3 regions of the Providencia sp. PROV004 genome follow, and region 2 is predicted to be linked to each of the others. Evidence: predicted binding sites of a transcription regulator. Region 2 holds the regulator's gene; each other region holds the start of a gene.
What was found. Region 2 encodes sigma-54, which starts transcription at its own class of promoters, with help from an activator protein. Its sites were predicted from a motif close to GTTGGCACANNTTTCGCTNT; they were not measured.

Region 1 (4,295 bases), 1.1 Mb from region 2:
TGAATACTTTGTTGCGTTTTCGGCCCCGGGTATTGTGGCCCAAGTAGCCTATCAACCAGTGCTCGCAGGCGGTCGGCCTGTTCGATAATCACTTGAGTATATTCATTTAATTGTGGGTCAGGCAGCGCTTTAGAGAGCAGTTGCGCAGCGCCTCGCAAACCCCCGAGTGGGTTTTTAATCTCGTGAGCAAGCCCACGGATCAGTTCACGGGCAGCGAGCTGCTGGGCATTTTGTGCGAGTTCTTGGCTCAAACGTCGCTGGCTATCTAATTGTGAAAGCTCAACTAAAATAAATTGTTCTGAAAAAGGCTGGGCGCTGCACGACATCACATGAGAATGGTTGTTAAACACTAAAGTGACTTCATTTTCGGTAAAGCTATGGCCTTCTTTTAGGCTATTGAGCATCAGTTCATCATTGAGTGAACAATAGCTGAATAACAGGGGGAGAGGCGTACCATATAGCTTGCGCTGGCTTTGGGTTAAGATCTGGAGTGCAGCATGGTTGGCGTAATGGATAACCAAGTCGTAATCCAAAATTAGCACGCTATTAATGAGAGAGTCGAGAATATGTTCCGGTGCTGGCAAGTGTTCGGTTTTCATGTAATATTGCTCCTGCACTATTTTGGTGCATTATACCTGATAGACCAAACAACCGATATTTGATTTTTGTTGCGTAAGTACCTTAGAGATAAAAGGCCCCATCGAAAGATGGGGCAAGTGCTTCACGGCAACAAAGACTAACAGTGGAACGGCGTGTTACACACTGTAGTACATTTCAAATTCGAGAGGGTGTGGTGCCATACGAACACGTTGTATGTCGGCACGGGTTAATTCGATATAGGCATCGATAGCATCATTAGTGAATACACCACCACGGGTTAAGAATTCACGGTCTTTATCTAATTCGGCTAACGCTTCATCTAAAGAACCTGAAACTGTTGGGATTTCTTTGGCTTCTTCAGGTGGTAAGTCGTATAAGTTTTTGTCCATCGCATCGCCAGGGTGGATTTTATTGATGATACCATCAAGACCCGCCATTAACTGGGCTGCAAACGCTAAATATGGGTTAGCTGCAGGGTCTGGGAAGCGAACTTCAATACGGCGTGCTTTTGTACTCGCAACCACTGGAATACGAATCGAAGCAGAGCGGTTACGTGCAGAGTATGCCAACATGACTGGCGCTTCAAAGCCCGGAACTAAACGTTTGTATGAGTTAGTGGTTGGGTTAGTAAATGCGTTCAGCGCACGTGCATGCTTAATAATACCGCCGATGTAGTACAGCGCCATTTCTGATAAACCGCCGTATTTGTCACCTGCGAACAGGTTCACACCACCTTTAGATAAAGACATATGGCAGTGCATACCAGAACCATTATCACCCACTAAAGGTTTTGGCATAAAGGTCGCTGTTTTGCCGTATGCATGGGCAACATTGTGAACGACATATTTATAAATCTGAGTTTCATCCGCTTTTTTGGTCATGGTATTAAAGCGGGTAGCCACTTCGTTTTGGCCTGCGGTCGCTACTTCATGGTGGTGAGCTTCAACAACTAAGCCCATCTCTTCCATTGTGGTACACATGGCTGAACGCAAGTCTTGTGATGAATCAACCGGTGGAACGGGGAAGTAACCGCCTTTTACTGCAGGGCGATGGCCTTTATTGCCACCTTCGTATTTGGTTCCTGTATTCCATGCAGCTTCGATATCATCGATATGGTAGTAGCTACCGTGCATGTTGTTGCCAAAACGAATGTCATCAAAAACGAAAAATTCAGGCTCTGGTCCAAAGAGAACGATATCAGCAATCCCGCTGGAGCGCAGGAAATCTTCTGCGCGTTTTGAAATTGAACGTGGGTCTCTGTCATAACCTTGCATTGTGCCCGGCTCTAAAATATCGCAGCGTATAATCAATGTGATATCGGCAAAGAACGGGTCTAACATCGCGGTAGACGCGTCAGGCATTAATACCATGTCTGACTCATTGATGCCTTTCCAGCCACCAATAGATGAACCATCAAACATCTGGCCTTCTTCAAAGAAGTCTTCGTCAACTTGGTGAGCAGGGATAGTGATGTGTTGCTCTTTACCTTTAGTGTCGGTAAAACGCAGATCAATAAATCTAACATTGTGCTCTTTAATTAACGATAAAACATGTTCAGCGGACATCTCGGCTCTCCTGGTCGGGTCTAATCAACAAATCACAAGCTATTTTTGAGGGTGTGTTTGTTGTTTGTCTGGCGTGCTAGTCATATAAAAGTGGTTAGTACGCGCTCTATAAATAGATAAGCGAAAAGCGTGCCAACTTTTTAATTATAGCAAATACTGATTGTTACGTGAGGACGAGGGATTTTCATCATGCTGCATTGGTCGTATTGCACTATATTAGTGCATGAAATGACTATTTTGCACTGTTCTAGTGCGTTTGCGAGTGGAGCTCAAATAAAAAAGCCAACATTGCGCTCTGTTAAAGCATAAGGTTGGCCGGATAAAAAAGAAATGAGGTGGTTTAATGCCAGACAGCTACATTAATCTTCATCGCTATTAGTTAATAATGTATTCACTTCTTCAATTTGTTTTACTGCATCATTGATGATGGAGGCAATTTGGCGCGTCTGCTCTTCGTTTAGTTGTTTTAAAACCATTTTGTGACGTAATAAAGCTTTAAAACGACTGACTGCCATTTCAATGTCTTCTGCTAAATTACTGCCTTGTTGCATATCACGTGCTTTAGCCAGTTTGCGAGCAATAACCGCTTCAATTTCTTTATTTTGAGCTAAATGATCAGAGCCTTCCGGCGTAATCGTAAAACTTTTTCGATTACGTTCAACAATCTGAGACTCCAAGAAGCCTTGTTCTTCTAACAGGGTTAGAGTGGGATAAATAACACCCGGGCTTGGCACATACAAGCCATTTGAGGCTTCTTGAATATCCTTGATAATTTCGTAGCCATAGCTTGGTTTTTTAGCGACTAACGAAAGTACCATAATATGAAGGTCGCCATGGTCGAATAAACGACGTAGGCCTTTACCTCTTCCACGACCTCTTTGGCGGTCATCACCATGTCCACGACCATGACGGCCTTCGCCGTGGCAGCGTTCACCATGTCCACGACCATGACGGTCTTCGCCGTGGCAGCGTTCACCATGTCCATGTCCATGACGGCCTTCGCCGTGGCAGCGTTCACCGTGTCCACGACCATGACGGCCTTCACCGTGGCAGTGTTCACCGTGCCCATGGCGGTCATCACCATAATAGTCATCTCCGTGGTTGCAATGTTCGTGACTATGACGGCCTTCATTGTGGCAACATCCACCGCGATGGCCATGTTGATTTTCATCATGGCGTGCATAATATACATGACGACAAGATTTAATTAGCATATAGTTACTCCTTAGTTTGTAACTTTAGATATATCGAATTTGTTTTCTGGTTTTACTATATTTAGATATATCTAATTAGTCAATTTAGATATATCTAAATAACGCAAAAAGATATTTAAACTGGTAGTTAAGAAAGAAAGTCTATTTTTTGTTCTTTTTTTGGGCTGCTAATATTAAGTTTTTAGCGTATTATTCTGTCACTTCGTGGTTTCGCAGAGATGATGCTCATTATTTTGTGAGGGAATCTGGCACTGTTACGCAACTGAATGTTTTTTCGCTAAAAACTTTTTATACAGTGATGGGTTTCACATTTATTCCACTTGTGCGGAAAAACGTGTAAAATAACAGCAAATTAACGTAGAAAGTATGTTTTGGGTGTGAATAACGGCTCAGTAAGCATATTCCTTTCCTGTCAATTAAACGGTAAAAATCCTTGTCAATTCAAAATTTAAGAAACATCGCCATCATCGCTCACGTTGACCATGGCAAGACCACACTGGTTGGTAAATTATTGCAGCAATCAGGCACGTTCGGTGAACGTGAAACTGTTGATGAGCGTGTTATGGACTCCAATGACTTGGAGAAAGAGCGTGGTATTACTATCCTTGCTAAAAATACCGCTATCCAATGGAATGGTTATCATATCAATATCGTAGACACCCCAGGTCACGCCGATTTCGGTGGTGAGGTTGAGCGCGTTATGTCTATGGTTGACTGTGTACTGCTGGTTGTTGATGCGATGGATGGCCCAATGCCACAAACTCGCTTCGTAACGCAAAAAGCGTTCGACCACGGTTTACGTCCTATTGTTGTTATCAATAAAGTTGACCGCCCAGGCGCACGTCCTGATTGGGTTGTTGACCAAGTATTCGACTTATTCGTGAACTTAGGTGCAACGGATGAGCAACTCGATTTC
Region 2 (4,295 bases):
AGCGCACGTAAGGCAACGGATTTCCCCGAACCGGAACGGCCGCTGACTATCATCAGCACCATGAGCTTGCTCCCTTTTGTTTCTTAATAATGTGTTTCTTGAAAAGCAGTACTTGCCAATTAATATTACTTAGAAACCATAACAATATCATTTGCATATGGCAAGATACATAATTTATCGCTTACTCTGTAATTATGCTGTATAGCTCTTCATCACTTTGTGCACTGCGCAGGCGTTTACAGAGCGTTTTATCGGCTAATTTTTTGGCGATAAGCGACAACGTATGCAGGTGCGTTTTACATTGGTCTGATGGCACGAGTAAAGCGAAAAGCAAGTCAACAGGCTGGTTATCAATTGCATCAAAAGCAATCGGCTCTTCTAAATGTAAAAAGACACCGACAGCACGGCTACTTTCACCTTCGTTCAGCTTTCCATGAGGAATGGCAATACCGCCGCCAATACCTGTTGTGCCAACTTTTTCTCTGGTTAATAACGCTTCAAATACCGTATTTTCAGGTAATTCCAATTCAACGGCAGCCAGCTCACTAATAATTTCTAAAGCTCTTTTTTTACTGGTGCACACAATATTATTACGTGTACAGGCTGATGATAAAACAACGTTTAACTGGATTTCTATATCACTATTCATTTTATTGTTCACTTAGGACTACAAAACCAGATGATGTATCCCACCATCTGGTTTGAAACATTATTCGGCTAATTAATAAGCCGCGTCAATGTATTAATGTTGTCTCAGTTTTTCTTTATGTTTGGTTAATTGGCGCGACAGTTTGTCTACGAGTATATCTATAGCAGCGTACATATCGTTTTCTTCCGCTGATGCGTGGAGATCCGCTCCATTAACTTGCACGGTTGCTTCAGCAATTTGCTGAACTTTTTCAACTTTCAAGACAACTTGGATACCATTAATACGATCAAACAATTGCTCCAATTTTTTGAGTTTTTTCTCAACAGTCTCGCGCAATGCAGGAGTAACTTCAATATTGTGTCCAGTAATCTGAAATTCCATACAATCTTCCTTATTTTATCAATTAAACCAGCTGCTTACGCTGGTTAGAGGGCGGAATGGATAACGATTCTCGATACTTAGCAACAGTTCTGCGAGCGACTTGAATGCCTTGTTCTGCCAGCATACTCGTCAATTTACTGTCACTCAATGGTTTTGCTGGGTTTTCAGCAGCAACCAGTTTTTTCACCAATGCTCGAATTGCGGTTGAGGAGGCTTCGCCACCTGTGTCCGTATTAACATGGCTGGAGAAAAAATACTTCAACTCAAAAATGCCTCGTGGACTATGGAGAAACTTTTGAGTTGTTACTCGTGAGATGGTTGATTCATGCATGTCCACTTGATAGGCGATATCGGCCAGTATCATCGGTTTCATATATTCCTCACCCAGCTCAAAGAATTCTTGTTGCTGTTCTACAATACAAGTCGCGACTTTTAAGAGTGTCTCGTGGCGGCTTTCAAGGCTTTTAATCAACCATTTTGCATCTTGCAGATGACTACGAATATATTGCGAGTCATCTTCATTTGCTGAATTATTTAGCATCGAAGCATAATGGTTATTAATACTTAGTTTAGGGATGCTATCTGTATTTAACTCAACTTGCCAGTGCCCAGCAATTTTTTTCACTAAGACATCAGGAATGACGTATTCTGATTCCCCAGTATTGATGGATTGGCCGGGTTTTGGATTCAGCGTTAAAATCAGGTCTATCGCGGTTTTTAGTGCATCTTCTTTTAAGCGAGTTAATTTACTCAGCTGGCGAAAATCACGGTTAGCCAGCAAATCAATATGGTTACTAATAATGCGCTTTGCATCTTGTAGCCCATCAGTTTGCTGAGGATACAGCGACAATTGGATTAATAAACACTCTTTTAAATCTTGTGCTGCAACACCCAGCGGGTCGAAATGCTGAATACGCTTTAGGACAGCGATGACTTCTTCTATGCTAATTTCAGGGTTATCAATCCCTTCATGTATATCAGAAATTGCTGTTGTCAGATAACCGGAATCGTCTATTGAATCAATAATGGCAGTAGCGATTGCCCTGTCTGTGTCAGTAAAAGGGGTCAGCTCAGCTTGCCATGTCAAGTAATCTTGCAGCGTTTGTGTCGTTTCACCTTGATAAACAGGCAGTTCATCAAAACTATAATCGTTACTGGTCCCTGACGGTGTTCCTGCAGTATATATTTCATCCCAATCAGCATCTAAAGGGAGCTCATCTGGCATATCATGATTTTCAAGAGCGTCTTTGGTATCGAGTTCACTGGTATCGGTATTTTCATTTAGGGAGTCAATAGATTCGGGCTCGGAATTCAACTCTTCTTGTTCAAGAAGTGGGTTGGTTTCCAAGGCAAGTTGAATTTCTTGCTGAAGCTCAAGTGTAGACAGCTGCAACAAGCGGATAGCTTGCTGCAATTGAGGGGTCATTGCAAGTTGTTGACTGACTCTAAGCTGCAAACTTTGCTTCATGAATCTGTTTTATTCTCCCTAAAAAATGACAACACGATAATTTATAACCGGAAACCTTCACCTAAGTATACACGTTTCACTTGTTCGTTCTCTAAGATCATGGTTGGTGACCCATGCGCAATTAAGTGCCCTTGGCTGACAATATAGGCTCTTTCACACACATCTAAGGTTTCCCGCACATTATGGTCGGTAATTAAAACGCCGAGGCCGTAATCTCTTAAGTGCTGAATGATTTTTTTGATATCTAAGACGGAAATAGGGTCTACACCCGCAAAAGGTTCGTCTAATAAAATAAATTTTGGGTTAGCAGCAAGTGCACGCGCAATTTCCACACGGCGGCGTTCCCCACCGGATAGCGACTGCCCCATACTGTCCCGAAGATGGGTGATACTAAATTCTTCCATCAATTCCTCAGCACGTTCTTTACGTTGCTGGGAGCTCAAATCTTCGCGAATTTCTAACACAGCCATTAAGTTATCATAAACGCTGAGGCGGCGAAAAATTGAGGCTTCTTGAGGAAGATAGCCAATTCCACGACGAGCACGTTCATGCAGTGGTAGAAGGCTGATATCTTCACCATCAATCATAATTTTGCCAGCGTCCCGCTGAACAATACCCACAACCATATAAAAGGTTGTGGTTTTACCGGCACCGTTTGGTCCCAACAAGCCAACGATTTCTCCTGATTTAACTTCCAGGCTGACATCTTCAACGACCTTACGTTTTTTATAGGCTTTAGCTAGATTTTCAGCGGTTAGTGTAGCCATAACAGTTATTTACTCTTACTTGCTGATGAATTTTTATTCGCTGCTGGGCCTTTTTCTTGCAATTGGGCTGGCAGTATTACAGTGGTGACGCGTTTACCTTTATCACTAAATGCTTCCATTTGCTGCGTAGGAACCAAATAGGTAATTTTGTCACCTTGGATATTGCTGTCTAACTGCTCAAGATAAGCATTGCCTGTTAAGGTGACGAGCTGTTTATCGACCTCATAACGGGCTTTGCTGGCATGGCCTTTAATTGGTTTGCCATCATCCTGTAATTGGTAAAAGGTAACCGGGGTACCAAAGGCCTCAATCACAATTTTATCCGAGTCACTACTTGGACGTGTTACAACCACTTTATTGGCTCTGATATCAATAGAACCTTGTTTAATAACAACATCATCAGTAAAGGTGGTGACGTTTTTTTCTAAATCAAGAGATTGTTTGACCGAATTAATCGTCATTGGCTGCTGCGTATCACTTTTTAATGCCATTGCAGGTAGGCTAAGAGCCAAGATTGCACTGGCAACAGCTCCTTGAATAAAACGTTTCTTAGTTACTTGATTCATTTTAATGCTCTTCTGGTTGTAACACATAATGAGTTTTAACATCTTCGATTAATTCAGCCGTTCTTGTACGAAGGTTTCCCTTCATTTTCATACCGGTAGAATTGAGACCTTGTCCAATAATGGTCACTTTATCATCAGATGAAACGTCTTGTGTTGTCAAATTGACAACTGCACTCTCAGTTGTAATTCGTTGGATCTGCGAGTCTTTGGTTAAGCTATCAACCTGAACATCGCTATATAAATAGAGAATTCTATCGTTCGTTAACCTAGCCTTGAAAGCCTTAACCGTCCAAGTTGGCTCGCCCGCTTCGTTATAAGTGGTTAGAACCGGTTTTGAAAACCACGTGATTTTTCCTTCAGTGTAGTTATCTATTTTATCTGAAACGAGTTTATACGCTAAATTACCCGTTGGATTATAGACAAAAGTCACTGAATCATCAGTTTGATAATTAGGTTGACCATCA
Region 3 (4,295 bases), 1.7 Mb from region 2:
ACCGCATCATTTCAATCTCAAGAAGAAGGTTATAGCCATCAGAACTTAATGCCAGATGTACCACCACCTACAAAATTAATTTCTCAAGATGATATTGTTCAAAGTTTGGCTGATAAATTACCAGAAGCAGTTAAAAAGTATGCTCTTCGGCCAACTCCTTTTGAATTTCGTCCCGTTGAATTTTACAGCCCATTCGATGCCGCACCTCAAGAACCATTTCGTTATATTTGGTTCAAAGCGAAAGGGCAACTGCCTGATATACCTTCACTACACCACTATTTATTAGGTTATGCCTCTGATTACAATTTCCTTCCTGCCGCATTACAGCCGCATGGTAGAGGATTTATGGAACGCGACTTACAGGTTGCAACTATTGACCATTCAATGTGGTTCCATCGCCCATTTAAAATTGATGACTGGTTACTGTACGCTGTAGAAAGCCCTTCGGCATCAGGTGGGAGGGGTTTTGTGAAAGGACAAATCTATAATTTACAAGGTGATCTTGTTGCAACTGCAGTCCAAGAAGGCGTAATTCGTCAACGGCAACCTCGTAAATAACCGCTATTTAAAGTAAGTGATTACTTACTTAGAAAAATATATTAGTCAGTTTAAAAAGGTAATGGCAGCCAGCAATAAGCTGCCATTATCAATTTACATAAAACACAGTATTATCCTGTAATTATCTTTACATGAAGGTTAATTGTAGGCACTTTCACCATGAGAAGTAATATCTAAGCCTTCCCTTTCTTTTTCAACATTAATTCGTAAGCCTGACGTTTTCTCTGCAATTTTAAATGCGATATAAGCAACAATTGCAGTCCAAACAACACAAACTAGGATGCTAACGGCTTGAATTCCTACTTGTTTCATCATCGTAATACCTTCCGCATAGCCACTTCCGCCTAATACCGTTGAGGTAAATACCCCCGTGAGTAAACACCCTAAAATGCCACAGACTCCGTGAACGCCAAAAACATCGCAAACATCATCAACTTTTAACCGACGTTTTAAAATCACTACCCCCCATAAACCTGCCAATCCAGAAAGTAGTCCGATGATTAATGCCCCGCCAACACCCACAGTACCCGCAGCAGGCGTAACACCGACTAACCCAGCCAAACACCCAGAGCAAGCCCCTAATAATGAAGGTTTCTCCCTGAAAAGCCATTCCGCTAAAGTCCACGATAAGATAGCGCCTGCCGCAGCTGCGATAGTGTTCACAAACGCGAGTGCAGCAATACTATTTGCACTTCCAGCCGAACCTGCATTGAAACCAAACCAGCCAATGAATAATATGGAAGTTCCCATAAATACCATAGGTAGGTTATGAGGTTTAATGGCTTCTTTCCCTAACCCGGTACGATGCCCCAGTAAGTAAGCACCAACTAAGCCTGCAACAGCCGCATTGATATGAACAACCGTACCTCCAGCAAAATCTAATGCGCCATCTTGCGATAAAATACCACCTCCCCACACCATATGTGCCATTGGCAAATAAGCAAATGTAGTCCAAATAAGGGTAAAAATTAGAATTGCAGAAAATTTAATTCGCTCTCCTAATGCACCAATCACTAATGCAACCGTTAAGCATGCAAATGCACCTTGAAACACGACGTGAATAAATTGAGGGATCGGTCCAGATAAGCTTTCTACAGTAATATCTTTCAACATGATCTGGCTAAAACCACCGATAAAATCATTTCCCTCACTAAAAGCTAAACTGTATCCATAAACAATCCAAATAACAGACACCAAAGCAAAAATAACTGCAGTTTGAGCCATCAAAGAAAGGACATTTTTGCTTCTTAGTAGCCCACCATAAAATAATGCGATACCTGGCAGTATCATAAAGATAACTAAAGCAGTCGCTATCATCATGAATGCATTATCCGCTTTATCCAGAGCTTCCTCTGCAGCAAACACGGTTATTGGAAAACCACCCATTAATAAGAATAAGTATTGGAACCCTTTGCGCATAGTTGTTCTCCTACAGTGCTTCGTCTTGTTTTTCACCTGTACGAATACGTACCGCTTGTTCTAATGACAAAATAAATATTTTTCCATCCCCAACTTGGCCCGTATAAGCTTTTTTTTCAATTGTTTCAATTACCTGCTCCACTAACTCATCAGAAACGGCTATTTCCATACGTACTTTAGGTAAAAAGTCGACAGTATATTCAGCACCTCTGTACAACTCGGCATGCCCTTTTTGCCTCCCAAACCCTCTAACTTCAGTAATGGTAAGCCCTTGAACTCCAATATCTGATAACGCTTCTCGGACTTCATCTAATTTAAATGGCTTAATGATCGCGATGATATATTTCATGTTCACTCCTATAAGTCAGGTGAATAAACTGCTCAATGCTTTGAACAGCACTGACGTTATAGCAAACCGTGTGCCAAAATATATTTATTCATATAATTCAATAAGAAAGGGCAAAATAAAAAACCACTCGGATGAGTGGCTTTAGAGGATGCATTATAAGAGTGCAGAACAATTAACTAGGTATAGCCTCAACTTCAGCATCACTATGGGCATTCAGTGATTCCCCAACTTGTTGCAACTGGTACATTTGATAATAGCGTCCTTTTTGTTGCAAAAGCTGTGAATGCTTACCTTGCTCAACAATTGCACCACGATGTAACACAACGACTTGATCAGCATCGACGATCGTCGATAAACGGTGAGCTATCACAACTAGAGTAGTATGTTGGCGGATCATACGTAATGCTTTTTGTATCGCTTGCTCTGTTCCTGAGTCAATGTTCGCGGTTGCTTCATCCAAAATTAAAATTTTAGGTGTCACCACAAGAACTCGAGCCATCGCTAGTAATTGTCTTTGCCCAACAGATAACGTATTTCCTTGTTCTCCGAGCACGGTATCTAACCCATCAGGTAACTCACGAACCAACTCAGCAAGCTGAACAGTTTCAAGAACTTCCCAGACTTTATCTTGGCTAATTTCACGTCCTAATGCGACGTTATCAAAAAAAGAAGCGGCGAGAACAACAGGGTCTTGTTGCACCATTGCAATACCATTACGTAATACTTGATGAGATAGTGAACTTAAATGACGCCCATCTAATAAAATATCCCCTTCTTGCCATGGGTAATATCCCATAATTAAATTTGCAATGGTACTTTTACCACTTCCTGTATGGCCGACCAACGCAATAAAATTATGATCAGGCACTTGTAAATTAATGTCTTTAAGCACAATGTTGTTATCACGATAGGCAAAGGATAAATGGTTAATTGAGATTGAACCACCTTGTAACGGCTCAATACTTGCGCCATAGCCTTGTTGCGGGCTATCCATTAATTCAAAAACACGCTCACCAGAAACAACGGCTTGCTGCAACATTGACTGCTGAGAAGTTAATTCAATGAGCGGTTCATTCAAGCGGCCTAAATAATTAATAAAAGCATATAAAACACCAACACCAATGGTGGTCGTTCCTTCGAATCCAAATAGCAATAGTAAACCACATAATACTGAGGCAGAAAGTAAGCTCAACAATGGCCTTAATAATAAGCCATCAAGCTTTAATGCTTTCATTCTTGCAAAATAATGGTCTTGGCTAAGACTTTGCATTTTTTCGCCAAATCTAGCTTGCTGGATAAATTGCTGAATAACTGTCATTCCATTAATAACTTCATTAAAACCGTTATTAATATCAGCAAGATAAGATCTCACACGACGTACAATCGGTGTGCTTAGACGCTGATAAACAAGCATTACCACAAATACAGCAGGAAAAATCATCACTGCAATTGATGCCATACGCCATTCCAATGAAAACATGGCAACCAGCATAGCGCAGATCAGTGCTAAGCTACGAAACACGGTTGGTACAACCATCACAAATAGATCTTTAATAACCTCAGTATCATTTGTAACTCGTGAAATTAACTGACCAACTGGCTGCTTATCAAATGCACTTAGAGGCTGCCTTAGAGCAGCATTCATCACATCTGTTCGTAATGTTTGCACTACCCCCACAGAAGCTTTATTAAATAAAATAATTTGATAGTAATGTAATAGTGCAGCAATAACTTGGAGCAATATAAACCCAACAGCCATATATAAAGCCAGTGGTATGATGATTTGTTTTTTCGCTATCATGTTATCAATAAAATAACTGATTAGCAGAGGCCCACTAACTTCTGCAATAGCAGCTAGCCATAGCATTGCAATGGCAATAGCCATGGTTCCTCGGTACGCTTTTCCATAAGCAAGTAAACGCTTAAGTGCTGGCCACAGCGGTTTCTTTTGGCTCATAGATCACCATCC

Region 1: glnA (glutamate--ammonia ligase) is a predicted target of sigma-54. The motif match lies at 2,283-2,302, and genes of this name have one in related genera.
Region 3: glnK (P-II family nitrogen regulator) is a predicted target of sigma-54. The motif match lies at 2,385-2,404, and genes of this name have one in related genera.

What each region holds. Positions count from the first base shown of each region.
Region 1 covers NZ_CP042859.1:274,703-278,997, forward strand. The annotation lists gene glnL (nitrogen regulation protein NR(II)) at 1-599, opposite strand, end outside; gene glnA (glutamate--ammonia ligase) at 756-2,165, opposite strand; gene FVA69_RS21330 (PadR family transcriptional regulator) at 2,525-3,379, opposite strand; gene typA (ribosome-dependent GTPase TypA) at 3,813-4,295, shown strand, end outside.
Region 2 covers NZ_CP042859.1:3,764,412-3,768,706, reverse strand. The annotation lists gene rapZ (RNase adapter RapZ) at 1-62, opposite strand, end outside; gene ptsN (PTS IIA-like nitrogen regulatory protein PtsN) at 182-649, opposite strand; gene hpf (ribosome hibernation promoting factor) at 743-1,030, opposite strand; gene rpoN (RNA polymerase factor sigma-54) at 1,053-2,498, opposite strand; gene lptB (LPS export ABC transporter ATP-binding protein) at 2,540-3,265, opposite strand; gene lptA (lipopolysaccharide ABC transporter substrate-binding protein LptA) at 3,271-3,831, opposite strand; gene lptC (LPS export ABC transporter periplasmic protein LptC) at 3,833-4,295, opposite strand, start outside.
Region 3 covers NZ_CP042859.1:871,890-876,184, reverse strand. The annotation lists gene tesB (acyl-CoA thioesterase II) at 1-558, shown strand, start outside; gene amtB (ammonium transporter AmtB) at 697-1,977, opposite strand; gene glnK (P-II family nitrogen regulator) at 1,988-2,326, opposite strand; gene FVA69_RS03785 (SmdB family multidrug efflux ABC transporter permease/ATP-binding protein) at 2,499-4,283, opposite strand; gene FVA69_RS03780 (SmdA family multidrug ABC transporter permease/ATP-binding protein) at 4,280-4,295, opposite strand, start outside.